4 regions of the Rufibacter aurantiacus genome follow, and region 1 is predicted to be linked to each of the others. Evidence: riboswitches for the same ligand, from Rfam matches in the RefSeq annotation. Region 1 holds a riboswitch; each other region holds the start of a gene.
What was found. Region 1 has a riboswitch for S-adenosylmethionine ahead of J3P34_RS00775 (ATP-grasp domain-containing protein). Riboswitches for the same ligand answer to the same signal wherever they lie in the genome.
Positions count from the first base shown of each region.

Region 1 (7,268 bases):
CGGTCACGGCAGCCAAAGCGGCGGCGGTAGACCAGGCATCCAGGGCCGGGGCTTCCTGGCCTTTGATGTCGTTCAAATACAGCTCAGCAATAAGGGCCAGGCTGTAGCCCCAATCCTCGCTGCGTTGCGCCAACTTCTTTACGTACTCCCAGGAGGTGGTCATGCCTTCATCGGGCACGTTGCGCAGCCAGCCGCCAAATACAGGTAACCAATATCCAAACTGCATGCTTATACCTCCTCAGTTACTAGTTGGGCCTTTTTCTCCAGGAAGTCAACCAACTTCTTGTGCGGGTTGAACCCGATCACATTCACGGCATCGGCCACGAAGTTGGAAAGGGCATTCACGTCATAGTAATAGATTTGGCCGTCACGGTCGTCAATGATGTACTCAATGCCGCCCACGTCAATACCTGAGTTCTGCATGATGGCCTCAATGGCATCAATTACTTCCTGCTCCGGGGTATAGCCCTCTACTTTCAGGCCATTTTTAGGAGCGTCCAAGGCGCAGGCGTTGCGCACCAGTTCCACACCGGTAGTCGTCTGGCAGATATCAGCTGGGCACAGGTTGAAGCTCTCGCCGGTAGTGTACACTTTGATGGCGTACAGGTATTTGCCGCCCAAAGTCTCAACGCGGTGGATGTACCCGCCGCGGGCCGGGATGAACTCCTGCACCAGCGCTGTGTGGTCAATACCCAGATCTATCTCGTTGTTAGCTACGGATTGCTCCAGGGCTTCTACAGAATCATACTTGATGATCCCCGCACCGCTACCGCCAATGTTGGCTTTCACCACGATGGGGAAACGCAGACCCTCGGCGGCTTTCACGGCCTGGGAAGCGTGGTTGATCACGCGCGCTTTTGGATAAGGCAGACCCAGTGACTGCAGCAAAGACAACTGCAGGGCTTTGTTGGTCTCGTACTGGAAAGCTTTGTGGCCGTTCACGGTTGGGGTGCCGGTGCGCTCCAGGTGGGCAAGTAAGCCCAAGGTATAGAAAATGCCATTCTCATTGCCGCGCAGGTAAGCAGAAGGGCTCATGCGGTTGAAGAACAGGCTGTATGGGGTTTCGTCCTCGGCCAGGTCATAGGTGTGCTCAGCGGCGTTCAGGCGTACATATGGAAGGCCGCGGGCGTCCAGTTCCTCAAACAAAGGCTTGAACCAGTCTGGGTGCTCGTGGTAGATGGCAATAGGCTTTACGGATGCAGAAGTTGACATATTAGTTCGTGTATTACTTGTGGTGTGTTTATTTAGCTAATCTCTATAGATTTAGAGGAGTATTGTGTTGTAAGCAAATGGAAAACCCTTTTTCTGGGCTGCTTTTACAAAATCATATTAAAAACGGAGGATGAATTTTGGCACCTAAGTGCCAGCCGGTTTAAGGGAGAGAAGAAATGATGTGGGGGCAAATCATGAACCCGGGTACAAAACTGGAAACACAGTAGTAACGGGCAGGCTTCTTCAGAACCCTTCCGGCGAGATGCGCCTCAACAACAACAGCGGTTCTGCTTAGACACAGAAACCGGAACAGGTTGCAAAGTTTGACCGAATAATCCGGTGATCAGATCGTTCAGAAAAGTGGCAATAGAAGAAAGCGTGTGCTGCATCATGGGTTTTCTTACGGTTTATATTTCCTAAATGCTTTAGGCAGGAATTAGCACCTTGTCTTTGTAGGTTGCTAGAAGTTCACAGAGCCTGTTCTCTCCCTTCTTCTTTATAAATCAAAACCCTTGGATAGGGATAATCGACTTTACGGGTGCAAATGTGGAAGCGAAAAAGTTAGCATCCAAATTTTAGGATAAATTATTGTAGCTACAGGAAATTTGCTTACGGCCAAATTACTCGTTGTTCCCATATTGTACTTACTTATTACCGATGTTTGTTTCCTGTTTTGAAGCTGTTTTGCCCATAACAAGCCTAAAACAGATGAGCTTTCTGCACCTTAAGTGAAAAGGAAATGGGAGACTTAAACCGCCGCCGGTAAGGTGATATGGAAAGTGGTGCCCTGGCGCTCCTGGCTTTCTACGTCTATGGAGCCACCGTGCTGCTCCACCAATTGGCGGCAGATGCTCAGGCCCAAACCTGTGGATTTTTCGCCCTGCAGGCCGCGTCTCCTGGCTTTGGAGAATCGGTCAAACAACAAAGGCCGCATCCTTTCTGGAATCCCGATGCCATTGTCTGATACCTCCAGCAGGAGCTTTTTCTTTTCCTCGCGCACCTTGATCCTGATTTTGCCCTGGGCCGGGGTGAACTTCACGGCATTGGACACCAGGTTATTCAACACCCGGTGGAAGCGTTCTTTGTTCAGGTTGGCGTACAGCGGGGTAGCAGGGTGGGAGAGCAGCAGGTTTCGGGAGCCTTGCAGCTGGGTTTGCCATTCTTCTTGCACATCCTGCAGCAAGGCGCACAGATCCATTTTCTCCAGCGGAATGGTTTCCTGCTGCTCCTCGCGGGCAATGAACAGCAACTCATTGATGGTAAGGCGCGAGTTCTGGCAACTGGTTAAGATCAGGTTCAGATACTGTTGTTCCTGCTCGGGGGTGAGGTTCTTCTTCTGCAACAGAGAGGTAATCATCTCAATGTTGTTGAAAGGGCTTCTCAGGTCATGCGCCACCACGCCCAAAATCTCAGATTTGGCCTGGCTTATCTTCTGAATCTCGCGGTTCTTTTCCTCAATCTCCTTCAGCTGAATGAAATGGTTGGCCCGGTAGCTGTACATCAGGCGGGAAAGCACCAGAAAGCAAAGCAGGATCACAAAGGACATGCACTGGTTCAGGACCACTTGCTCTGGGTTGAGGCCGGAGAAATGCAGCACCAACGTGAAAGCCAGCGCCGTTAAGGAGACCAGCACCAGGGTCTCATAGTACTCAAAGTCCCAGAGAAAAGCCACCGTAACCAGCCCCAGCAAATACATGGTGAGGGTGTTTCTAGGGTTAGACTGCGCAATGAACGTAATGCCTAGGCAGCAGGAAATAAACGCAAACCCGAAGGCCAGGCACAGTGCCTGCACAAGCCACAAAGGGTATTGGCGTTTCTGGTTGAGGTGAAGCAATCCTTCTAAACCCAACGCCATTGCTGAGGCCAGAGCCAGCGAGATATTCAGGCCACGGAAGAAAGTGACATGCGCGGTCTGGTTCAGAAAAGGAAAAACCAGGGGTAAAAGCAAAATCCCGCAGGTTACCGCCAGGGCAAGGTTGCCCACCAGCCTCAGTTTCCTCAGGTTTTCTGGAAGATAATGTGCCCGGAACTGAAAAGAATGCGGCTGGGCGGGCGTGTCAAAAAAGTAAAATTTCAAGCCAATACGCTGCTAATAGAATAGGTAAAGCAGAGCCCTGGAAAAACAGGTTTCTGCTTTGCTACAAAGGTACGAAAAGTCTTGTATCTCCGGATTTCTACTTATCCGTATTTTCCTCATCGGCTACAAATAATTCTATCTGATGGTGAGGTGAATAGACCAGAAAATAAAAGCATCTTCAGGGGCTTTTTGCCCGGTTCAAGTTGGCATTTGTCCGTATAAAAATATATTTGATTTAGCCCAGAAAAGCGTGTGTTTTTGGCAAGATGTTTGGTTTAAAAGCAATAGGAGAATTTTTCTCCTATGACCCAATTAGCACGCTGGCTAGTGCCCCAAACATGAAGCCGCTGTCTAGTTTAAATCTCTGTTACATGAAAACCTTTATTAACAACTTGTGGGTCTGGGGAGCTTTGCTGCTTCTGACCCTCAGCCTGGCTTCTCCACCAGAAGCGCAGGCCCGTCCGGGAGACCAGGTGTCTTTCCAGACGTTCTATGACGAACTGGACCGCTACGGTCGCTGGATTCGGGACCCCGAGTATGGCTATGTGTGGTCGCCTACCGTGGAGCGCGGATTTCAGCCGTACGCTACCCGGGGCCATTGGGTCATGACCGAGTACGGCAACACCTGGGTCTCTGACTATGACTGGGGTTGGGCTCCGTTCCATTACGGTCGCTGGATTTACGATGACTACGAAGGATGGCTGTGGATACCAGGTTCTGAGTGGGGACCGGCTTGGGTAGACTGGCGCAACGGCGGCGGTTACTACGGATGGGCGCCTATGGGCCCGCGCGTGACCTACATAGTGCCTGCCGTGCGGTGGGTGTTTGTGCCGGTGATGTACATCACCAGTCCGCGCATTTATGACTATTGTGTGCCCAGAACCCGGGTGGTGAACATCTACCACAATACCACCATTATCAATAACTACTATGAGCGGGACAACCGCCGCTATAACTACGGACCCCGAAACCAAGACATAGAGCGCGCCACTAACCGCAAGGTGAATGTCTACCGCGTAGACCGTGACAATCGGCCCGGCAGAACCTCGGTGGCCGAGAACTCCGTCCGGATCTACCGCCCAGATGTGAACTCACGCCGCGAGGAAGCACCAACCCGCCTGGCCAGCCGTGACAATCGTTCCCGTTTGTCAGACCAAGGCACCGTAGGCCGATCTGACCGCAGCAGCAACACCAACCGTGCTGGCATGGAAAGCGGTTCTACCCGCAGCCGTACCGTGGACGGGGGCACTGCTTCGCAAAACCGAACTGGGCTGGAACAAACTTCAGAGCAGCGCAGCACCGCCGGCGAGTACGGCCGCACCCGGGAATCTGGCCGGAGAACATCCGCTGGCTACGGGGAGGACGCCACCCAAACCCGTACCAGCAGACCAGATTACCAGCAACGTTCAGATGAAACCGGCACTGCCGAGGTTCGCACCCGCTCCGGTGTTCAGGAATCAAGACAACGCTCTGAGGGAGGTTATTCTCCCCGCAGAACAGAGGCTCCAACAAGCCAGGGACAGTATGAGCCGCGCAGCCGGCAGGAACCTAGCCCACAGGGCCAGTACCAGCAGCGTAGCCGCGAGGTTTCTGCCCCGTCACAACAAGCCCCGGCCCAGCGCCAGTCTGCTCCCCGCCAGGAACCATCCTCCGGTAGAAGAGAGAGTAGCCGAGGCGGAAGAAATTAAAGAGAGTTTTTGATTTAATGAATGATGAGAAAGCCGCACTTCTTTGAGGTGCGGTTTTTTGTTTTAGGGATGATTTTGCAAAAACGAGGTCAAACCCGTAGGAAATCTAGAATTAGCTTATTCACCTCATCGGGTTGTTCATGGTGTAGCCAGTGGGTGGCCTCTTCCAGAAAGATCAGTTGGCCATTAAGGCACTGGTCAATGCTGGGTTGGGCCAACTCGGTGCCAAGGAATTGGTCCTGCTTTCCCCACAGCATCAAAGTAGGGACTTCTATTTTGTGGCCTGGTTCTATGGGGTTGTATTTATAGGCACGGTACCAGTTGATCATGGCCTCCAGGGCACCCGGCTGGCGCCAGACTTCTTTGTAAATCTCCAGATCCTGTTCAGTGAAGGTGTTGGGCTGCGCCGATCTGGTCAAAGTGCTTTCCAGCAGTTTGAAATCAAAGGAACTGTTCAGGGTTTCGGGCACCCAGGGAAGCTGGAAGAAACCGGCGTACCAGCTCCGGAGCATCTGCTTGGGGTTGTGGGTGAGGTGGTGGTGGATGACCTGCGGGTGCGGCATGTTCAGGATCACCAGTTTCTCCAACAAGTCCTGATGGTGCAGGGCCAGGTTCCAGGCAACCGCTCCGCCCCAGTCATGCCCAACCAACACTACTTTCCGGTCTGTGAGTTGCGGAATCAGCTCGGCAATGTCCCTGGTTAATTCATCAATGGTATAGGCTTCTACTCCCTCGGGTTTGGTGCTCAGATTATAGCCTCTTTGGTCCGGCGCCACCGCAAGCCAACCCTCCTCTGAGAAAATGCGGAGTTGCTTTTCCCAACCATACCAGAACTCCGGGAAGCCGTGCAGAAACAAGATTACCTTACCGTCTTCAGGTCCTGCCTGCACCACCTGAAGTTGGATGCCGTTGGTGTTGTAGAAGTTTGTCCTTGTCTCCATGGTGGGCCTTTGGTTATCCAGACTTCTACGAAAAAGAAAAGAGTTGTCCTTTTTATAGGCTGATTTTCGGAAAACTGCTTTGAAACAAACCTTTCGGCGCATTCTCAAAAAACCTCGTAGCGTCCGGAGGACCTGCGAACGTCTATGCCAATAGCGTTTCAAACGGCATGGGCAACCACAAGGGATTGCCCCTACATGATCAGATACCCTGAGATCAGGAATGCCTGAGAGACATGGCGGTGCTTGGTCTCTACAAATGCTGCAAACCAAGGACTTTTTTAGAAAACAGACCCTAAACGGAAAAACCCCGCCTCACCAAGCAGGTAAGAACGGGGCTCTAATTAAAATCATGGTACGTGCTACTCCTTAAAACAGCTGGTACTTGGAAAGCTCCTTAGAAGGCAGTTCTGAAGAACCCATCAGGTAGACGTCAATGGCGCGGGCGGCTTCGCGGCCGTCTGAGATGGCCCAGACCACCAGCGACTGTCCGCGGCAGGCGTCACCGGCCGAGAAAATGCCTGGTACGTTCGTTTGCCAGTCGTTCAGTTTGAAGTTGCCACGGCGGTCCAGCTCAAACTTGAAGTTGGAGGTAAACGCATCGTGCTCCGGACGCTCGTACCCAATGGCGATCAACGCCAGGTCGCAGGGCAGAATGCGTTCGCTGTTGGGCTTTTCGGTGTACTCAGACTGGTTTTTCCATTCCAGCTCCACTACGCGCAGGCCTTTCACGTGTCCGTTTTCATCGGCGATGAACTCCTTGTTCAGCCAGCCCCAACTGCGTTCGCAGCCTTCTTCATGGGAAGATGAGGAGGAAAGAGTCACGGCTACTTCGGGCCAAGGATTGGTAGGATGGCGTTCCGTAGACGGCATGTAGCGGTACTGCAATTGCGTCACCGATTTCGCGAAATGCCGGTTGGCCGTACCCACGCAGTCAGAACCGGTATCGCCGCCGCCGATTACCAGCACGTGCTTCCCGAAGGCGTTGATGTCCTGCTCAGGCGCGATCTGCGCACCGTCAACCCGGCGGTTCTGCAAGCCCAGGTAATCCATCGCAAAATGGATGCCTTTGAGGTGATTGCCCGGGATGGCAATGGCCCGCGGTTTCGTAGAACCGATGCAAAGCAAAACGGCATCGTATTTTCGGTACAGCTTTTTGAGCGTAGTGTCCTGGCCTATTTTGCGGTTGTACTTGAACTTGATGCCTTCTGCTTCCAGAATGGCCAGGCGGCGGTCAATGGTCCACTTCTCCAGCTTGAAATCGGGGATACCGTAGCGCAGCAGGCCTCCGGCTTTCTCGTCTTTCTCAAACACGGTGACCTTGTGCCCCGCTTTGTTCAACTGGGCAGCAGC
Region 1 is NZ_JAFMSV010000001.1:192,050-199,317, reverse strand. Features, by position in the region: gene J3P34_RS00780 (LLM class flavin-dependent oxidoreductase) at 1-226, opposite strand, end outside; gene J3P34_RS00775 (ATP-grasp domain-containing protein) at 229-1,212, opposite strand; SAM riboswitch class I at 1,617-1,717, opposite strand; gene J3P34_RS00770 (sensor histidine kinase) at 1,961-3,289, opposite strand; gene J3P34_RS00765 (DUF6600 domain-containing protein) at 3,661-4,977, shown strand; gene J3P34_RS00760 (alpha/beta fold hydrolase) at 5,067-5,918, opposite strand; gene J3P34_RS00755 (glutamate synthase subunit beta) at 6,285-7,268, opposite strand, start outside.

Region 2 (7,268 bases), on a different contig from region 1:
CAATCAGGATAGAAGACAATCCGGAAGAATCAGTATATTTTACGTTGGTAAGATCCAGGATCAGGTTGGTAATACCTTCTGCATTCAACTTCACAAACTCAGACTTCAAATCGGGCGCGATCGTGGTGTCTAGCTTTTTTTCATCTATGGTGATGATGGTGTAATTCTCTTTTTTATCAATTGTGTACTTCATAAGTAACAGCAAAAAGGTTTAGAGTGCGAATCTACCAATTTTTGGTGGAATATCTTTAACAATGTAATCTAAAAAATGTTGGCCGCAATACTTTCCTGTAGCGTATGTGGCTGACTGGCATAGTCCTGGGGAACAAACTTTTTGCCTAGTAACTGCTCGTACAATTCAATGTAACGCTGTGAAATCTCTGATATCTTGGCGTCGGTCATTTCAGGGACCTGCTGTCCCTCCTTGCCCTGGAAACCATTCTCAATGAGCCATTGACGTACAAATTCCTTTGAAAGTTGCCGCTGTGGTTCACCCTTGGACTGCCGCTCCTGATAACCCTCTGAGTAAAAGAATCTTGAGGAATCGGGCGTGTGTATTTCATCTATCACATAAATGATGCCATCTGCTTTCCCAAATTCATACTTGGTGTCCACCAGGATCAATCCGCGCTCTGCGGCCAGTTCTGAACCCCGTTTGAACAGCGCCCGGGTGTATGCCTCTAATTGTACATAATCTTGTTCGGCCACTATTCCCTGGCGCAGGATTTCTTCCCGGGAGATGTCTTCATCATGGCCTTCGGCGGCTTTGGTGGTAGGGGTAATGATAGGCTCAGGGAAAGGGTCATTCTCGCGCAGACCCTCGGGCAGGGTAACCCCGCAGAGGGTGCGTTTGCCGGCGCTGTACTCGCGCCAGGCGTGGCCGGCCAGGTAACCCCTGATCACCATCTCCACTTTAAACGTTTCGCACTGACGGCCAATAGTCACATTGGGCGCCGGGTGGCTCAAAACCCAGTTGGGTACCACATTGGCGGTAGCCTCCAGAAAAGAGGCGGCAATCTGGTTCAGCACCTGGCCCTTATAAGGAATAGCGCGGGGTAGCACCACGTCAAAGGCCGAAATGCGGTCTGTGGCCACCAGAGCTAATTTGTCTTTGAAATAATACACGTCGCGCACCTTGCCTCGGTAAAAGCCGGTCTGTTGCGGAAAATGGAAATTGGTTTCTTTTAACGCTTGCATAGCAGATAACTAAGGGAGGCAAAGTTAGGAAAGGATACAGACGGGGCAAGAATATTTCTATTTTCCGGTCTGGTTTTATCTGCCTCCTCATTTACTAACATTTGTTGGTTTTTTAAAATAATTCGCAAAAATTTTTAAAAATTATTTGGGGTTTAGTTTTTCGTTGATAGATTTGCAGCATCAAGTCAATTATTCCGGTAGTTGATTTATAAAGAAGAGCGGAGAGACAGGCTCAATGAAGCTCTAGCAACCTACCAGCCGTGTAAGGTGCTAAGTCCTGATCCTAGGGGACATATTGCCACCTGGGGAATATAAATTGATACGAAGATGGAAAATCAATTCAACGCCACTTCTGACAATGCAGCGCCGCGCCTGACCATGGCGGCAACAGGTATTACCCATTCTATTATCCCTTCCATTACGCGAATGTGCACTATGTCCATTATGGATATTTGTTGCTGTTGTCGTTAATCCCTCCAGTTAATTAATTTTTTCTCAGGGGCCTGATGCACAGCAGCTTCAGGAGGAAACCTGTAACCTGTTTGTATTTCTGGCTCTTGAATTTGTTCAATTCTTCAATTGTAACCGGCTAATATCATGTCTACTTCATATCGTTTTGAAACCCTTCAGCTGCACGCTGGCCAGGAAATAGATGCCACCACCCGCTCACGCGCAGTACCCATTTACCAAACCACTTCCTACGTGTTTGAGAATGCCGAGCACGGCGCCAACCTGTTTGCCCTGAAGCAGTTCGGGAATATTTATACCCGTATCATGAACCCCACCACCGATGTGTTTGAGAAACGCATCGCGGCTTTGGAGGGGGGCGTGGCAGCGGTGGCCGTAGGCTCAGGCCAGGCGGCCCAGTTCATTGCCTTGAACAACATCCTGCAGGCAGGAGACAATTTTGTTGCTTCCAGCAACCTGTATGGCGGTTCTTACAACCAGTTTAAAGTCGCTTTCAAGCGCCTGGGCATTGAGGTGCGTTTTGCCAAGAACGATGAGCCTGCCACTTACGCCTCGTTGATTGATGAAAACACCAAAGCTCTTTACCTGGAGACCATCGGGAACCCCCGGTTCAACATTCCGGATTTTGAGTCTATCGCGGCCGTGGCTTCCGGGCACCAGATTCCGCTGGTGGTAGACAATACCTTTGGCGCAGGTGGTTACCTGTTCCGTCCGCTGGAGCATGGGGCTAATGTGGTGGTGGCCTCCGCCACCAAGTGGATTGGCGGCCACGGTACCAGTGTGGGTGGCGTGATTGTAGACGGCGGCAACTTCAACTGGGGCAACGGCAAGTTTCCGCAGTTCAGCGAGCCGTCTGAAGGCTACCATGGCCTCAACTTCTGGGAAGTATTTGGCGCCAACGGGCCGTTCGGGAACATCGCCTTCGCCATCCGGGCCAGGGTAGAAGGCCTACGTGATTTCGGTCCGGCCTTGAGCCCCTTCAACTCCTTTCAGTTGATTCAAGGGTTGGAGACGCTTTCCCTGCGGGTAGACCGCACGGTGCAGAATGCCCAGGCTTTGGCTGAGTGGCTGGAGAAGCATCCTTTGGTGGAAAGCGTGAATTATCCAGGCCTGCCTTCCAGCCCCTACCATGAACTCGCCAAAAAGTACCTGAAACGCGGTTTTGGGGGCGTGCTAAGCTTTAACCTGAAGGGCGGAAAAGAAGAAGCCGAGGTGTTTGTGAACAGCCTGGAGCTGGTAAGCCACCTGGCAAACGTGGGCGATGCCAAAACCCTCATCATCCATCCGGCCTCTACTACCCACCAGCAGCTGAACGAAGAAGAGCAGCTATCAGCCGGGGTAACTCCCACGCTGCTGCGAGTGTCAGTAGGTATTGAGCATTTAGATGATATCAAAGCAGATTTTGAACAGGCGTTTGCCAAAGTGAAAGTAAGAGAACCTAAGTTGGAGAACGCAACTACTGCGTAAAGGCCATGTTAAAAGGACGCGTTTTTAATTACACCGAAGAATTCACGTTGGAGTCCGGGCGATCTTTGCCCGGTTTCCAGCTCTTTTATACCACCTGGGGCACCCTCAACGAGGACCGCAGCAATGTGGTGTGGGTTTGCCACGCTTTCACTGGCAACGCTTTTGTGAAAGACTGGTGGGGAGATTTGTTCGGCGAAGGAAAGACCTTTGATCCTGCCAAGCATTTTATAGTCTGCGCCAACTCCCTGGGTAGCTGCTACGGTTCTACCGGACCTTTAAGCCTGAACCCAGATACCGGCAAGCCATACTATCACACTTTCCCGGTTTTAACCATCCGTGATGTGGTGCGGGCCTTTGATGCTTTACGCGAACATTTAGAAATAGAGCAGATAAACGTACTCATTGGCGGCTCCATAGGCGGCCAGCAGGCCCTGGAGTGGGCTATTGAACATCCGGAAAAAGTCAAGCGCCTGGTACAGGTGGCAGGCAACGCCCGGCAATCGCCTTGGGCCATCGCCCTGAATGAGAGCCAGCGCATGGCCATTGAGCAGGATATTACCTGGCAGTTGGCCACCGATGACGCCGGACTGGAGGGAATGAAAACAGCCCGTTCCGTTGCCTTACTATCTTACCGCACCTATAACTCCTATAACCAGGCGCAGCGCGAGGGTTCTTCAGATTTGAAAAGAATTTACCGGGCGGCCAGTTACCAGCGGTACCAGGGCGAGAAGCTGGCCAAGCGCTTCAATGCTTATTCTTACTGGCAGCTCTCCAAAATCATGGACAGCCACAACGTGGGACGCAACCGAGGCAACACAGAAGCAGCATTGCGCCAGGTAAAAGCAGAGACCCTGGTTATTGGCGTGGATACTGATCAGTTGTTCCCATTGGTGGAGCAGAAATACGTGACCCGGTATATTCCCAATGCCACTTTCCAGGTCATTCACTCAGAAGCCGGGCATGACGGGTTCCTGTTGGAGACAGACCAGCTAAGCCGTCACTTAGATACTTTTTTACAGAAAAAACAACAGAGAAAAACATGGATTCCCACCGTCTTCTAAAAATCGGCTTGTTTGGGTTTGGCTGCGTAGGCCAGGGCCTGTACGACATACTTTCCCGCGAAGAGGCGCTTCCGTTCAAAGTAGAACGCATCTGCGTGAAAGACCCCAAAAAACTGCGACCTTTGCCCTCAGAGAGTTTCACCTATGACTGGCACCAGGTGCTGCAGGATGACTCTCTGGACATTCTGGTGGAAGCCATCAGTGATGCCAATGAGGCCTACACCATTGTGGCCGAAGCTCTGCGTCGCGGTAAAAGGGTGGTGACTGCCAACAAAAAACTGGTGGCCTACCACCTGCCCGAGTTGCTGGCTTTGCAGCAGGAGTTCGGAGGCGTGCTGTTATATGAGGCTGCGGTGGCAGGGGGGATACCTATTATCAGAACGGTAGAGGAATATTTTTCCAACGAGCCGCTGGAGCGGGTGCATGGTATCCTGAACGGTTCGTCTAACTACATCCTCAGCCAGATCTTCAAACTGCAGAAAGGCTATGCCGAGGCCCTGAAAGAAGCCCAGGACAAAGGCTTTGCTGAACTGGACCCCTGGTTGGACGTGGCCGGAGCCGATGCCCGCCACAAGCTTTGCATCTTAACGGCGCACGCATTTGGCAGAACCATTGCCCCAGAAGAGTTGGCCTTCTTCGGGATAGATCACCTGGGTGGCGCAGACGTGGAATATGCCAAGCAAAGCGATTCCGTCATCAAAATGGTGGCCTCGGTGCACTTAACCTCAGACGGGGAGTTGGTACCAGTGGTGCTGCCTAGCCTGGTAGACGCCTCAGACGATCTGTTTGTGGTGGAGCAGGAATTCAACGGGGTGGTGGTGCAGGGCACCTACTCTGGTCCGCAGTTGTTCAAAGGCCGTGGTGCCGGCGGGCACCCCACCGGAGCCGCGGTGCTGTCAGACATTGTTTCCATCAGCAACGGTTATTCTTACGGTTATAAGAAGCTGGGCAAAACCACCAATGCTCCGGCCTTGGCGCTGGATTTTGAACTGGAGGTATACCTGCGCAGCAGTGAGCCAGAACTGGTAGCCGCATTGGGCTTAACCAATCTGCAGAACGTGCAGCGGGATAATGATACCTTCAGTGTGCTGGGTACAGTTTCCTTGGGCAACCTGATCAAAAACCAGGACCACATCAGAAAAGCCGGCGCCTACATTATGGCCCTGTCTTCTGACTTTGTGGGCGCACCCAGAAAAAAAGTGAAAGTACAGCAGGAGGTTTCCTGATACTTCAGATCCAATTTGAAAAACATTTCAGCATCAAAAGCGGATTATCCGCTTTCAAAGAATAGCTAGTTTATTTAGTTCGTTCAATTACGCAGACACCTGGCTATAAGCCGGGTGTTTACGTTTATGGCCTATTTTAAATAAAACGGTCAATATAACATAGCCTGGCTCAAGGATCATTAAGTGCTGTTCAGACCAGCATACTTCTTGGGGGGCTGTTTTAGGTCTCTTTTTCCGGAATCACCTCTAAAAAAGAACTGCTTGTTCTGGGAATTTCCTTTAGCTGAAAGGGCTTAGCTGATCTAAAATCAGCCTGAAAAAAAACTCCGTTCTGGCGCTGATTTTTAGAAAACAGCACCAGAACGGAGTTCAAAAATTGAAAGCTGGATAAGCTTTATGAAACGCTAAGAAAGGTACACAGCTTTCACGCGGTCGCGGAGGTTGTACTCAGAAACCATTACCTCGCCATAGGCACCGGCCGTCCGGATGGCCACCAGGTCACCGCGTTTGGTCTCGGGCAGTTCAATGGCCTTGGAGAAGCAGTCCGTTGATTCACAGATGGGGCCTACCACGTCATAGGTTTTGGCGGGTAGGTCGCTGGTAAGGTTCTCAATCTTATGGTACGCCTGATACAACGCCGGGCGCATCAGTTCGGTCATGCCGGCATCCAGAATCACGAAGTTCGTTTTCTGGCCGTGCTTCATGTACAGCACTTTGGAGATGAGGTTTCCGCTGGGTGCTACTAGAGCTCTGCCCAACTCAAAGTGCACCACCTGGCCCGGGCGTTTGTCCAGCAGTCGCTCAAAAATCCCGAAATAAGTGGCGAAGTCGGCGATGGGGTTTTCTTCAGGGGTACGGTAATCCACGCCCAGGCCACCGCCCACGTTCAGGTGCGGGAAAATGAGCTCGCGTTCTTCAAACCAGTTCTGCAGCTCGTTCACCCGCAAACACAGATTTTCAAAAGCCCGCAGATCAGTGATCTGAGACCCTATATGGAAGTGCAGCCCGATGAGTTTCAGGTTAGGCCAAACTGCAAATTGTGGCAACAGTTCCTCCAGTTCCCACACGTTGATCCCGAACTTGTTTTCCTCCAGCCCGGTAGTGATGTGCTTGTGGGTGTAGGCGTCCACGTTAGGGTTGATGCGCAAGGCAACCTGCGCAAATTTCCCTTTGGCGGCCGCCAGTTCCTGGATCACCTCCAGTTCCTGGACCGATTCTGAATTAAAGCAAAAGATATTGGCGTCTAAGGCAAAGTTGATCTCAGCATCAGACTTGCCAACGCCCGCAAACACAATCTGCTCTGGCGCGAAGCCTGCTTCCAGGGCCCGGCGCACCTCGTTGCCGCTCACGCAATCCGCCCCGAACCCTCTTTCCAGGATCTCGGCCAGGATAGGGGAGTTCGCGTTCGCTTTCAGGGCATAGTGCACATGGTACCCGTATTTCCCGGCTTCGGTTTTGGCTGTGTCCAGCGTCTGGCGCAACAGGGAAAGGTCGTAGGCATAGAAAGGGGTAGGTTGCTGAGAGAACGCCTTCAGTTGTTCTTTAAGCATGGTTTTCCTCTCTTTCCTGGAACACGCCTTCGTTGATAGAAAGCAAAGCATCTTCTTTATGGATGGTATTCACTAAAAAGCTGATGTTGTTTTTGCTTCCGCCGTAAGAGATCATCCGTAGTGGGATATGACCCAGCGACTGCACCACTTTGAGGGCAGCGCCCGGCTTGTCTTCCATGAAGTCGCCTACTACGCACACAATGGTCAGTTCCGTGTCAATCTCCACTGTTCCGAAGCGCTGAAGGGCCTCGGTGATCTCCGGCAGATAGGTGATGTTGTCAATGGTAAGGGAAACGGCT
Region 2 is NZ_JAFMSV010000003.1:778,499-785,766, reverse strand. Features, by position in the region: gene J3P34_RS13785 (STAS domain-containing protein) at 1-193, opposite strand, end outside; gene J3P34_RS13780 (phosphoribosylaminoimidazolesuccinocarboxamide synthase) at 262-1,197, opposite strand; SAM riboswitch class I at 1,401-1,515, shown strand; gene J3P34_RS13775 (O-acetylhomoserine aminocarboxypropyltransferase/cysteine synthase family protein) at 1,795-3,132, shown strand; gene metX (homoserine O-acetyltransferase MetX) at 3,138-4,193, shown strand; gene J3P34_RS13765 (homoserine dehydrogenase) at 4,172-5,419, shown strand; gene lysA (diaminopimelate decarboxylase) at 5,824-6,969, opposite strand; gene J3P34_RS13755 (aspartate kinase) at 6,962-7,268, opposite strand, start outside.
Region 2: it holds a riboswitch for S-adenosylmethionine, as region 1 does, so the genes downstream of both, J3P34_RS13775 (O-acetylhomoserine aminocarboxypropyltransferase/cysteine synthase family protein) here and J3P34_RS00775 (ATP-grasp domain-containing protein) in region 1, are expected to answer to the same signal.

Region 3 (7,268 bases), on a different contig from region 1:
GGGGAAACGTCCTGCTTCCCAGACTGTGAATCCTCCTTCTCACTAATGGCATTATCAAATCTCTGCGGCTGAACAGGTGAGTACTCTTCCCATAACTCCTGAAGGGAATAGGAAATGATACCATGGTGCCCGCAGGCCACAAGTAACACGTTCCCTGCCAAAGCAAAGTCACTTATCCTTACCTTACTTCTAGCTTTCGTCAGTTCCTCCTTCAGGTCAAACGGTTTTCCCTCGTTCCACCCTTCAAGGTCATGCTCCACATCATGCAAAAGATGCACGGTCAGCACCTGTTTGTAGGATGGTAGCCGCTGTACTGTTACATAATTACACACCCCCCTTCGACCTACCCCACTGGAGTATAGTGCCATCCAGTCTTTGTTGATACAACCCCTGTAGATATGCTCATAGGTCCCGTTATTGGGCAGGTTAATGGTTTTTGTAGAACCGGGCTTCAGAGGATTCGTGATATCGTATTCAAAGAGGTACTTCGGGAATTGTATGTTGTCCACCAGCACGAGCTTTTTATCATAGATTAGTATGTCATCTATGCTCTTTCCAGCATTCATTTCCACAGGAATGGGCAAGCGCTGCCACTTGGGCTGTTCTTCCAGCAAATTCATGAAACCAGCTATTTCTCCCCCTCCATAGTTTTCGCTGTGACTACTTCTGCTTAAATGGCCGCCCATATACACCACATCTCCTGAAATAGCCAAAGTCTTATTTAATTCTAGCCGGGGTAAATAAATATTAGGGAAGCGCTCAAGATTGCCCTTCTCATCCAGTCTGGCTCTGTACAGAAACGGAGGCCTCATCTGCTTAAAAATTGTTATTGGCTCTCCCAACTCATCAAGTTCATGCCCGCAAAAGGCCAAAATCCATCTATTTCCCCCAAATACATGCTGATTCTTTGTAAAATTAAAATCTAACTCCTGCAGCACTATTATCTCATCACCCGTCACTCTGCAAATGACTGCATTGCTTTTGCCAGGTAAAATAAGCAGGTCACCGGCAGTAGTGGTTTTCAAACCATTAGTCATGTTCGTTCTGATTAATCTTGATTAAAGAGGGTTACTAGTTCAAAAGCGCCAGCACCTCAAGATAGCTGTCGGTTACCGGTGAGAAGTAAAGCAGGCTCTGCAAGCCCTTTAACTGATGGGCTTCGTACAGGCGGTCGATAGTTCCGGCGGATTCGATATAGTCAGGGAGCGAGGCATACCAGGGATCAATAGTACAATTACCTTTCTGATCATACTTCACAAATCCATTGGCATGGCACCATGCTAGATAGATCAGGAACCTGGTTAATTTTTCATTAGTGGCGGTATCAAAAAAGCAGTTAAGGTGTCTTATGAACTTACCTTTGATAACAGGAGGTATGCCTGTATAGTCGTAGTGTTTATAGCTTGGTTCATCCCATTCCAGATTGTCTGAAGAGCATTCTGATTTTTCAGATACATTTTCTTCTTCTGGCCCTACCTTATGGGGGACAAGTACACCTAAAAAGTTTTCCTCATCAATTTCCTTGTCTGCCTCTGTTAGATAATCAAAGTCAGATAACTTTCCTGTTAGCACAGAATAGTATTCATCTTCATAAAGGCAGCGCTGCATAAGGCGGTTTACAGCCTCTTCCTTCTTCTTCCCTTTGTAATTTCTTATTTCACCGTTCCGCGTTATCACAATAATCCCCTCTGGAGAAAGCACTAATAGACGATCCCCTTCCCACAGCAGGAAGTCGCATGTTTCCAGATATTCCTTAGTCTTGGTGAAAACCCCGGGATTGGAGGTAATAAAACGAGACCTCGTGACCAAGGTATCCTCCTTGTTGTTGATCAGCCGGAAATAGGGTACCTCTGCACATAAGGTTGGTTCGTACAGTATTCGGTTCTCAAGCATAGAATAAATACCAAAAAGGCTATCCTGCCGGAATGCGACAAGATTCTTTGCGATCCGCCAAAGCTTGTTGCAAACACAGGGAATCACATCTTTCCCCTGGTACTGCAACCCGAAATAGTATCCGTTAGAAGTTACCTGATAGGCATGAGGCATAGGCTATATACAATTAAATATGAGCTCGATATAAAAGAGTAAAATGTTAAAAGAAGGTGGAAAGCAATTTCAACCCATAACTGTTTTTCAGACTCCCATGGCCACCACAATAACTGCAAGTGTCTTTTGTTTTAGTTTTTATGCAATTACAAACTGAGCTCTTGATGATGAAAGATCTCCACTCATCTTCTTCCTGTTTAGTAAGCTCAATTCTTCTCCCTTTCAGGTCTATGCCAAAGTATTGCTCCAATTGGTCCACCACCACGAAATTCCCCTTCTCGAATTTGAATAAATGTAAAAACATGGGCTCCAGAAACGTACCAGCAGTATTGCTATGTACCCCATACAGGTCTTTAACGGTATCATAGGTTTTGTAAAAAGTACTGCGTTCAGTCCGATGCAATACTTCATTAATGAGAATCATCAACATTCGCTTCTATTTATTATCTATGCCAGAAGTACCTAAACTATTTAGCCTTGGCAGGGAAGGATCCTGAAAAGTTCTGATAAGGCCAAGTAATAAGGCTGAGTCCTGTGCTAACTGAATTTTCAATTCTGATGCAAGGCTTTCATCATTCAAAAGAGAAACCATGGCTGCGGCTCTTTTGCATATGGCCATTCTGATATTATAAAGCAACGCTGAGAAAAGCACTGGGGGTAGGGCCACGCGGCCGGTCTCATCTGGTTGAGCGTTCAGGTATGTAGCTATACTTTCTTTGGAGATCAGCGCTTTCTTTGCTTCCTCTGGCGCGGAAAGTCTATTATTGATCGTGGTATCCAATTCTGGCATACGCTGTTCCAGAATTTCTCTGATTAGGCCAGACTCATGCAGATTAAGAGGTACAATAGGGTTATTCATAGTTTTATTCAAGTTAAAGTGAATGTATTAGATTGTTTGACGCTTAAAAGCCTATGCTACCTGCCTTTGACCGTTTAATGGGACACGAACGGAAGGCAGTACTTCCCATTGTACCTGGGCGGCGGCTCTGGCTATTTGTTCCACAACTCTGATATTTACATACTCCTGAGTACTGTGTTCATTCCACACTCCTGCTGAAAGATTAGTGCATTCAGGAATGATATCTGTAAAAACAGCCGTATCAGTGTATATACCAGTAGGATCTGCAGTATATTCTACTCCTTGGAGTCCGAACTGATTGGACAATGTCTTGGCGAACTGATCACTGCAGCATCTTTCTCCTCTTTGATGCGTGATAATGGAACCTTCCTTCTTCCTGTCAAAAGCTACTGCTCTTTGGAATTTAGAAAAGAACAGCTCATTACCACGCAATGCTGCCCTGCTGCCAATTGTACCCCTCTCCTCTCCCACAAAGAAGAAATAAGTACCTGGCACCCTTTGACTGATCAGGTACAGCAATATGGTGACACCAGCCTTATTATCACCTCCCAGGATAGTTGTTCCATCCGTAGCAATGATGTCTCCATTTATAACATGATTTACCTTCTCTCTATAGTAAGAGCAAGTATCTAAATGGGAAGTAAACAACGTTGTTGACTCTCCAATGCTGATAAAGAAATTACCGTTCAGGTCTTCTTCTATGCCCTCTGGTAAGTACTGTTTGATGGTATGTTCCTCTCCATAAGGAACTGTGTACTGTGTAAGATTCAAAAACGTGCTTTTGAAATTGAAGAGATTGGTTTTAGTCATGGAATATCTTTTAAGATTAAAAAAACAGGCATAGGGACTCTGAGCAGCCAATTGAAAGCCACTGAAACATTTCGCAAATGCAAAGTCAGGAATATGAATATTTATATATGTATCACCACCAATAAGGTGGCCTCAGACTTACAGTCTAGTGTTAAAAGCCTTGGCTATGAATAGTCCTTAAAGTTGCAGAGCTACTAAGAGCTTTTGAGAAGCAACTCTTGTTAGAAGCTATAAACTCGGTTAACAAAACCTGCTGTTGAAGCATGATACAAAGGTATAAGGTGCGCTTCTTATTTTGAATTTCCCGCAAGCTTGCAGGATTGACTGCCTTGGTTACAATCGTCGGATTCTTTTCCGCATGGCATACAGCATGCCACACATTGATGAAATCGTATTTCCTTCCAAAACCTCATCAATGGAGGAAATCTGTCTGGTGAACCTAACTTTGGCCCAATTGGTCCGTGAGTCCATCACATTGTGGTGGGTAAAGCCGGCTTCCATGGCAAGAGCGGCAAGGTCCTTCCGGGTTTCTGTCACCATATCATTCAACTCGACGGCACTTCCCCCAAACACCAGCTCTTTTTTCTCCCTATCTGACAGTTCAAGGAGTATAATAGCATGTACCTGTATCATCAACTGGTAATTCACCCCCTGCTCCAAACTGTAGGCAAGGTCATGCTCCCCTTCGCTCCTGATACCAGAGATGGCACCTACAGATCGGTAGAAATCCTCCCTTAAATTCAGTAGTCGGTAACTCTCCCTTTCTTCCACCGGTTTACCGGCCTTGATCTCTTCCACTACTTGTGACAAGGGGATCCCCAGTCCTTTTATGGGGTTAGTCTGGATAAATGCCCACATGGGATTCCGCATATAGGAGGTGTGCATTTTCCCAACCGGGACCTTTTTCACCAGCACTTTATCTGCCAGGGAAAGCCCCAGGAACTTATAGATGGTACCAAACATTCCAGATCCAATATACAGGGGAAGGATAGCGGGCTCAGGTGATTTTTGCAGATATTGATGCCAAACCTCTACGTAGGCTCCCATGAACATATTCTGCTCATACCATTGTCCTCCCAGCCTCCGGGGGTTCTTTATGATTAGTCTGCTGAAGGTATAGGGTGCATAGGTTTTAATCTGCTCGCTATGCTGTAAGATTAATTCAATGTTGTTACTCAATAAAGACAGTTCGCCCATGATTTGCTTTAAAAATTAAACATAGTTGACCTAAGACCCAAACTGAAAGGCTGTAAAAGCCTGCCGGGATGAGCCATGGCACTTTTAAAAGGAAAGCTTTGGGCGATGTAGCGCTTACAGCTTTTTTTCGGCAGAAGCCGCGCATTGCTTTGGCACCGATGGAGCTTAAACCCGGTTGCCGTACCTAAAGGCACTCTTAATGCTTTGTAGAATGCTGTCACTGGTTTATTCAGGACAGTCATAAATTATAATACAAATATAGCGAATTAATATATATAATCAAAATAATACTTACATTTACTAGATTAGCTCCCTAAGTAGTATTTATTTGTACTTACCAATCTCAAATATTCTTAAGTCCAGCAATAATCGGTCTAAATCATTAGTTAACGCAGCTTTCACAGGTAAAGAAGCTATGTTGCTGATTGAAACAAATTATAAATATACCATACCTGTCTAATTCTTCAATCTCGTTTATCCTTCTGAATTCATGGACATCCTTTTTAGAGCAATCCCAAAACACAATTTTGATCCAAACAAGATATATCATGGATTGCAGACCCGTAGGGTTCCGAGCAACGTGCCATATTTGATTGACAACATCTGGGAGCTACTACGCCCAACCGAAGCTCCCAACCGACGGCATTCGGTTTATGCCAGCCCTTCCCCTGAACTTGCTTTAAATAGCGCCAGCTCGGGCAGCAATGACCGAAATGACTACTTAACTTGTCAGGTTGAAATAATTGGTGAGATCAAACTTGCTCATCTTAATATCGAAGATGCCAAATTCCACCAGGACATAAAGAAGCTATCTAGATTAGTCCCGCAATTATTACACGAAAACTTCAGTGAACTTCCAGTGGAGGAGAAATCAAGGTTTGCTTCGCTTTACTTACCAGTTGTTTCCAAAGAGGAACTCTTAAGCACATTAGATAACACTAGATCTGGCGAGATTCTAAAATCTTTAGAGGAAAACTCTACTTTCTGGTCAGATACTAACTTCACACTGCAAGATCACAAAGGTGAGTTGTTCTTTGAACTTTTAGACGGTGCTTACTACAAACTTCATCCAATAAGTTAAAGCCTATTACTGGATCACCTTAAATGGAATAGGAAGATTAGCATAAATTAATAGTAGCAAATCTTACTATTCCATTTAGTCAAAAACTTCGTCGATGATGAAGCCCAGCAATATTTGATCAATCACTGAGAGCAATTCTCTTCTTCCATCTAATCACGGCATCATCTTCTTCAAACCCTTCCATTGCAAGTTCCATGTTCATTTTATTAAAAATATCAACAAGACCATAAAGTGCACTGCAATTCCTATTTCTACTGTCTTCACAAGGATAGGGGAAGAAAGTCCAGGTTTGAGTTTTGCCATACTTCTCATTCAAATAGTCAAGATAACTCTTCCAGTTAGGTTGACGGAACTCAATGAAGTCTTCGCCACAAAACCAGCCTTCCTTTCCCTGTTGTTCCGCAAAGGCACCACCCAAAGAACTCGTTTCGGCATATTTAATACCAGAATGTTTATCCCCCGCTGGAGAGGAGTTTTTATCACTAAATTCTGGTGAAAACTCCACAGCATTATACTGTTTGAATTCTTCCACGAAATTCAAATGCAGGTAAGTATCCTCTCTGATTAGTTTCTTAAAGGTCTCTTCAATAACTTTTGACCTTTCTTTTCCGGTGACTGATTCAGGGTTATTCAACATCATAAGATATGAAAACAAAAAGGCACTGGGCTTTACAAGGGTATCTACCCAATGTATTTGAATTTAATTGAAGATTGATTATTTCCGAAGTTTAAATTTAGAGTATTCCTCTTCTAAAAAACTCGCAACTGGCTCCCATAACGTTACTGATTCGTCCATTCTTTCAAACACCTTCGCATGATTTTTATCCCCAAAGTTGTGCATTTGGGTGAATTTAAGATGGAATCTATCAACTGAACAACATCTTTTAAACAAGTTCAAGAAGAAATCAAATGATTGACAATAATTGACTAAAGATATTTCTTATACCAAACTATCAATATTTAACTTTATTTTGCAGAGAGCTGAGAAATAAACTCATAACAGCCTGACTGTCTAGTTTTACTGCTTTATTTTTGTTCATTAGAAATTGGTTGCCTGCAAACTGTTCATTGTATTCGCCTCCGACTAAAGATGGGTAAAGGCAACCTAATTTCTTTTTCTGCTTTGCAGCATACCGTACCGATTCCATAGTGCCTCCGCTTAGGTCGGTCTCTAAAATAATCACGCCTTTGCTTAAGGCTGTCTGCAGGCGGCCTCTGGCAATGTAGGTGCCTCTTCTGGCCTTCTCTCCATAAGCATACTCACTCAGCAGCAAT
Region 3 is NZ_JAFMSV010000002.1:298,401-305,668, forward strand. Features, by position in the region: gene J3P34_RS06665 (hypothetical protein) at 1-1,025, opposite strand, end outside; gene J3P34_RS06670 (hypothetical protein) at 1,072-2,046, opposite strand; gene J3P34_RS06675 (hypothetical protein) at 2,483-2,905, opposite strand; gene J3P34_RS06680 (hypothetical protein) at 2,957-3,715, opposite strand; gene J3P34_RS06685 (hypothetical protein) at 4,049-4,912, opposite strand; SAM-I-IV-variant riboswitch at 5,025-5,120, opposite strand; gene J3P34_RS06690 (hypothetical protein) at 5,502-5,993, shown strand; gene J3P34_RS06695 (hypothetical protein) at 6,112-6,633, opposite strand; gene J3P34_RS06700 (DNA-processing protein DprA) at 6,947-7,268, opposite strand, start outside.
Region 3: it holds a riboswitch for S-adenosylmethionine, as region 1 does, so the genes downstream of both, J3P34_RS06685 (hypothetical protein) here and J3P34_RS00775 (ATP-grasp domain-containing protein) in region 1, are expected to answer to the same signal.

Region 4 (7,268 bases), on a different contig from region 1:
GATGGAGTAGCCGGATCAATGGGAGCCAACTCAGACTATGGGTCTCTGGGTTCCTACACTATCGCATCCACAATTTATTGTAAACCTATATATGTTTCAAGTTGTTCTAGCCAAGACTATATAAACAACCTAAGCTTTAACACCTTGGTGAACAACAACTCGGGCTGCGGCAGTGGGAGCACATCCGGGTACACCAATTACGCGCCTATTAGTACTTATACCACTGCTGTAAACAAAGGCGTAACGTATAGCCTGAAACTCCAGTCAGGCCCAAGTTACGCACAGGGGTTTGGCGTCTGGATAGATTATAACCAAGACAAGGACTTTGATGATGCGGGCGAGTTCATTTACGGCTCACCCTCAGCCACTACCAACCTTTTAACCGCTAACGTCACCATCCCCACTACGGCAACACCAGGTACAACCCGAATGCGGGTGAGAAGCCGTTTTTCGGGCATATTGTCTGCCACAGATGCCTGTAACTCCTTTTCTTATGGCGAGGCTGAAGATTACACCATATCAATTAGCTTTAATACCTCTCCTACCGTAAGCCTTACCGCACCGGCAGCAGGAGCTGTTTTCATTAACCCGGCCGCAATCAATATCACCGCCAACGCTGCAGATCCAGATGGTACGGTAGCCAAGGTGGAATTCTTTGCAGGAACTATCAAACTGGGTGAAGACCTCACAGCCCCCTACTCCTACAGCTGGGCCGGAGCTGCCGCTGGCACCTACTCCCTCACCGCCAGGGTGACAGATAATCAAGGCAAGTTTACTACTTCATCTTCCAAATCAATCACGGTAAAGACCACAACTCCTCCTACCGTAAGCCTGACTTCTCCCTTAGCGGGATCAACTTTCTCCGTTCCTGCTACCATCACCATTAATGCCAACGCCGCAGACACTGATGGGACCATAGCCAAAGTGGAGTTCTATCGCGGGACAACCAAGCTGGGCGAGGATTTGACAGCACCGTACTCCTACACCTGGACGGGAGCAACTGTTGGCACCTATTCCCTCACCGCCAAGGCCATTGATAACATAGGAGCAACTGCTACTTCAGCTGCCGTATCTATAATAGTTACAGACAATGCCGCTCCTACTGTCAGTTTGACTGCGCCAGCTGCCGGAGCCATTTTCACCATTCCGGCAACTGTTACCATCTCCGCCAACGCCGCAGACCCTGACGGCACGGTAGCCAAAGTGGAGTTCTATGCTGGATCTACCAAGGTGGGCGAGGATTTGATTGCCCCCTACTCCTACAGCTGGACCGGGGCTGCGGCTGGCACCTACTCCATCACCGCCAAAGCAATAGACAATCAAGGGAAGGCTACTACTTCTTCTGCCAGATCTATTACCGTTGCCGGAAATGCGGGCCCTATTGTATCAATCACCTCACCTACCACCGGAGCTACCTTCTCTGCACCAGCCACCATCAACATCACGGCCAACGCCACAGATCCAGATGGAACAGTGTCAAAGGTGGAATTCTATGTTGGAACCACCAAACTGCGTGAAGACCTTACCGCCCCTTATTCCTACAGTTGGTCTGGAGTAGCCATGGGCACCTATTCCCTTACAGCCAAAGCAACTGATAACCTGGGCAAGGTGACCACTTCAGCCGTTGTTTCAGTTACAATTACCAGTTGCGCCCCTACTTATACCATGGGCTGCTCAGACGGGGATTTCATCAACAACTTCAGCTTTAACACCCTAGTAAACGACAACTCAGGCTGCGGTGGCGGAACTGCAACAGGATACACCATCTATCCTGCTTCAGGAACTTATACTACCGCCGTTACGCCGGGGCAAGCCTACACGCTTAAAGTACAGTCAGGGGCGGCTTATCCGCAGGGACTAGGCGTCTGGATAGATTACAATGGCGACAGGGATTTCAATGATGCGGGCGAGTTTGTGTACAAATCCTCTTCCGCAACAACAAGCCTTTTAACGGCCACCATCACCATTCCAACCACCGCCGTAGCAGGTCCAAGGCAAATGCGGGTTAGAAGCCGCTACAACGCCATCCTGGCCAGCACCGATGCCTGTAGTTCTATCTCTTACGGCGAGGCCGAAGATTACACCATCACCATTAACACTCCCACTACTCCTACGGTTTCCGCTATCAACTCTGCAGTAAGTGAAGCGGGATTACAAAGCGGATCCGGCAATACTTTACGGGTATATCCTAACCCATTCACTGATGACGCTACGGTTGAATTTGCTTTTGCCCAGGATGAAGAATATAGTGTAAAGATCTATAGTGCCAATGGCACCTTGGTTAAAACGCTCACCACAGGTAAAGCAAAGGCTAAATCAATCATGCAGGTTAAATGGGTAGATAAGCAGACGGCAGCAGGTTTGTATTTTGTACGCCTGGAGTCTAAACAAGGGGTGCAAACCCTAAGGGTCATGAAGAGGTAGACTTGGTTACTCCTTCTGATTTATGAACATCTATAAGTCCTTGGCTCCATAAGCCAAGGACTTATCTTTTTGCCTTCATGTAATTAACTTAAAAGGAGAACAGACTTTATGATCGCTTGTCAAGTTCCCGTGAAAAGCAATTACTCAACATTAGAACTTGGCTGCGCGTAAAGTCTGCAGAACCAATTCCCTGTTCCATGGACGCCGCCCAACACCAGATACAACACCATTTCCCCCGCAGTACCCAATATGACCCCACATGGGTGCGCGAGCATTCCATGGGTGAGAACGTGCTCTTCAACCTGGAAAGCATCACCTCGCTCATTCCATTGCAGAAAGGCATGCGCGTACTGGACCTGGGCTGCGGCAAAGCGGCCAGCTCCATTTTCCTGGCCAAAGAGTTTGGGGTGCAGGTCTGGGCCGTGGATGAAGCCATCACGGCCACGGCCAACTACAAACGGGTACAGGAAGAAAACCTGGAAGACCAAGTGTTTCCGCTCCAGGCCGATGCCCGCTCCCTGCCCTTCCCCGAGGAATACTTTGATGTGGTGCTGGTCATTGACTCGTACACCTACTTCGGGACCGATGACAAGTACCTGCCCTATATCTGCCGTTTCCTGAAATCAGACGGATACATTGGCATAGTGGACGTTTGTTTCAAGGAGGAGATAGAGACCATTGACCAGGTGCCCGAATTCCTGCGCGCCGATTTCCAGAACTACTGGTACTACGTCCACTCGGTGGCCTGGTGGCGCAAACTGTGGGAGAAAACGGGCTTGGTGCAGATCAAGAACGCCGAACTGCTGCCCGCCGCCGACCTGATCAGGGAACAATACGTGCGAGATTTTGAGGAACACGGCCAGAAAAAAGACCCTTTTGCGCGCGGGCTCAAAAAAGATACCGACCACCAGATCAGCTTCTTCCGGCTGGTAGGCCAACGCACCTCCCGCGAGGCTTACCTGCAATCGTACAAAAAAGGCTAACTTGCCAGCCGGGTTTTCAGCCAGAAAGCCATAAGGTGTCTTTGCCTGTTTTTATGCACAGGTAAAATAATAGCGGGTTCTCAGCAGTTTTAGAGAGACAAGTACCGTTCTGCTTTCTTTTGCAAAGATTCTTTTTACTATGAGAAACAAACATCTTATTTTTGGGCTGGGAATACTGATGCTCTCCTTTGCGAACCTGCAAAGCGCCCAGGCCCAGAAAGCGGGCTTAGGCCTGCGGGTGGGCGGTTACTCGGCCGGCATCTCGGGGAAATATTTCTTCAGAGACGCCGTTGCGTTTGAGGGAATCCTGGGAACAGGCCTCGGCCGGAGGGGTTTTCAGTTAACCGGTTTGTTTGAGTTGCATGCCCCGGCGTTTGCCGTACCGGGCCTGCAGTGGTTTTACGGAGGCGGCGCACACGTAGGCGCTTTCCGCGGAAGGTACTACTTCAAGTCCTCAAACAAACACTATGTAGAAAACTATGACAGAAACCTCGCTACGGTGGGGATAGACGGAATTGTAGGTTTGGAATATCAGATTACGGAAATTCCGATTTCACTTGGGGTCGATTTTAAGCCATTTATCGAAACCAACAGAGCGGGACTTTTCTTGTATGGCGACGGAGCTCTGACCGTCCGCTACACATTCTAATGCTTCCCCGAACCTACTTGAAAAGCCTGCCTCGTGCAGGCTTTTTCTATTTCCGGCCTTTCCGTTTCCAAGCTGATTTTGGGAAAACAGGGCTTAAACGTTTGTCAATTAGCCTTGCGCATTCCGGCATTCAAGAAGGGTCTTTGAGTTCTTGAAAAAAACCTAACCCTACCCCTCCCATGAGGGGAATTTTCTGCCTGTAGTTCTTACTTCAATTTCTTTCTCCAAAGGCTCTGGTTCAAGTTTTAAACTTGGACCTACCATAGGCTGAAGTTTTCAACTTCAGTGAGGTGATAGCCTCAGGAAAGGGCTTGGGATTAAGCTCCTCATGCTACTGCCTTGGAACATCAAAAAATATAGATTGAAAGGTTCCCATTTTTGATACTTTGTGTTTTGGGACTGTTTTCCGGGAAACATGGCTAAAATGGTTTTCCAGACTAGTAACGAATGTGGCTTCGGCAAAAAGAACACCCACCCCTGCCCCTCTAAGTAAGGGGATTACTATAACCACTGAAATAAAGCCTTTTCAAGTGATTTTGGGATCTGGTTACCGGTGGACTGCATTCCTCTGCAGGCTACTCCAGCAGCTTGATTTCCAGATGGCCTGCGTAACGGTAAGGATTCCGGCCTTCTGGATATAGAATGCGGTCTACAAAATCAAGGTTTTCGTGTACGTTGCGGTTGGTTTTAATGACGGGGTCCACGTGAATGGCGCCTTCAAAGGTGATGAGCCGGGCCGTGGGTTTACGCGTAACCTCGTTCACCTTTCTCTGCATGTCCACCGACTGCTTGTAAGGCACCACCTGATCGCCGGTACCATGCACCAGGAGAATGGGCGGGAACCTGGGGGTAACTAATTCTATGGGGTTGGCATTGTGGGTTTTGGTTCGGTTGGTGCGCACGTCAAAGCCCATGATTTTGTTTGCGAGCGGGGTTCCGGCATCAGTAAGGGCGCTCACATCGTGCACCGCGCACCAGCTTACCACGCCTTGTACTGCGCTGGAACTGTCTTTGCTGCCCATAGTCAAATCTTCAAAAGAGGGCTTGTGATTGGTGGCGGCCAGCATCTCGGCGATATGGCCTCCTGCCGAGGCACCCCACACCACTAGGTTCTTCGCATCTAACTGGTACTTGCCGGCGTTGGCCCTGAGGAACCTAATGGCAGCTTTGGCATCGTGCAAGGGCTTGGGCCATTTCACTTCATCAGACAACCGGTAATTCACTGATACAACCGCGTACCCCTGAACAGTAGCCTGGAAAACGGGTGCCACCGCTTCTGACCGCTTGTCTCCGGCCATCCAACCACCCCCGTGGAACAGCACAATGGTTTTGTAAGGCGCCACTCCCCGGCGGGGATAAATAATATCCAGCGTCTGCCTAGGGTTCTGGGTTCCCGCATACGGAATATTCAGCGCGGTTCTTTTGAACTGCGTCATGTCAATCCGCTTTTCCTCTCCAGTGGTCTTGGAAGTAAATTCCCCCAAATCAATTGGGTTGGAGGCTACTTCCTGTTTGTGCTGGCTGTCACGCGCATTCTCCCCAGATTTATGGCATCCCAGAAAACTAAGGCAGAAAAGTACAGTCAAGACAAAGGGGCGGCTGCATACATTCCGTTTCATGGTTGAGGTATCAGCAAGCTGCAGATAGTTAAGTTTTGTAACGCATTTCTGAGAGGAGAAGCCAGCCATGCTTCCTTAGTTATTTCTCAATAGTTTACGTAAAACCTGCCTTAACGCCGCAGGTATACGGCACCAATCCGCGGGTCTGTAAAAATCGTTACCACAGAAAGGTAAACAGGGAATGTTGGCTGGGTTTCTGGGCGTTTGCAGAATCCAACCGCAGCCCGTATCTTTGCTAATGCTTATCAAGAAAGACGGAGGGATTAGGCCCAGTGATGTCTTAGCAACCCAATTCAGTTGGGTGCTACTTCCTACCCGCTGCACCTACGCGCCGGGGGAGATAAGTGACGGAACTCCTACGCACCTGCGCCCGCCACTTTCCTCTGCCCTTTCTTGAGCCGCAACTAACCCTTTAGGTTTGCACAAGATGACCCGCATTGAGGAAGAAGTAAAGAAACGCATATTAGTCTTAGACGGTGCCATGGGTACCATGATCCAACGGTACAACCTCCAAGAGGCCGATTACCGTGGCGAACGCTTCAAAGACTACCATCTGGATGTGAAGGGCAACAACGATTTGCTCTCTATTACCCAACCCCACATTATCAAGGAAATACACAGCCTCTACTTTGAGGCCGGCGCCGATATTGCCGAGACCAACACCTTCAGCGGCACCTCCATTGCCATGGCCGATTACGACATGCAGGACCTGGTATACGAGCTGAACTACGAATCAGCCCGCATTGCCCGTGAGGCCGCCGACGAGTGGACCTCCAGAACGCCGGAGAAACCGCGTTTCGTGGCCGGAGCCATCGGGCCCACCAACCGTACCGCTTCTTTGTCGCCGGACGTGAACAACCCAGGTTTCAGGGCTATCACGTATGATGAGTTGGTAGAAGCCTACACTGAGCAGGTGCGCGGCCTGGTAGACGGAGGCGTGGATCTGTTGTTGGTGGAAACCATCTTTGATACGTTGAATGCCAAGGCGGCGCTGTTCGCCATTGACCAATACAGCCAGCAAACCGGCAAGCGACTGCCGCTCATGGTGTCTGGTACTATAACCGATGCCAGCGGACGTACTTTATCCGGCCAGACCGTGGAAGCGTTCCTGTACTCAGTGTCGCACATGCCGCTGTTGAGTGTGGGCTTTAACTGCGCATTAGGTGCCAAGCAGTTGCGCCCGCACTTACAGTCTCTGAGCAAGGCTTCTAAGTTCTATATAAGTGCCTACCCCAATGCGGGTTTGCCTAATGCCTTCGGGGCGTACGACGAGACGCCGGAGCAGATGGGCCAGCACATCAAAGACTTCCTGGACAACAACTTCGTGAACATTGTGGGCGGTTGCTGCGGAACTACGCCGCCGCACATCAAAGCCATCGCGGAGATCGCCAAAGAATACCCGCCGCGTCCGCGCCCACAATTACCGGCTGTTCCTACCTATTCCGGTCTGGAGCCACTCACGGTGTTTGAAGGCTCTAACTTCATTAACATTGGCGAGCGCACCAACATAACCGGCTCCAAGCAATTCAAACGTCTGATTCTGAACGAGCAGTATGAGGAGGCCTTGGCCATTGCCCGTCAGCAGGTAGAGAA
Region 4 is NZ_JAFMSV010000002.1:885,761-893,028, forward strand. Features, by position in the region: gene J3P34_RS08960 (Ig-like domain-containing protein) at 1-2,424, shown strand, start outside; gene J3P34_RS08965 (SAM-dependent methyltransferase) at 2,622-3,407, shown strand; gene J3P34_RS08970 (hypothetical protein) at 3,547-4,056, shown strand; gene J3P34_RS08975 (alpha/beta hydrolase) at 4,632-5,675, opposite strand; SAM riboswitch class I at 5,915-6,022, shown strand; gene metH (methionine synthase) at 6,103-7,268, shown strand, end outside.
Region 4: it holds a riboswitch for S-adenosylmethionine, as region 1 does, so the genes downstream of both, metH (methionine synthase) here and J3P34_RS00775 (ATP-grasp domain-containing protein) in region 1, are expected to answer to the same signal.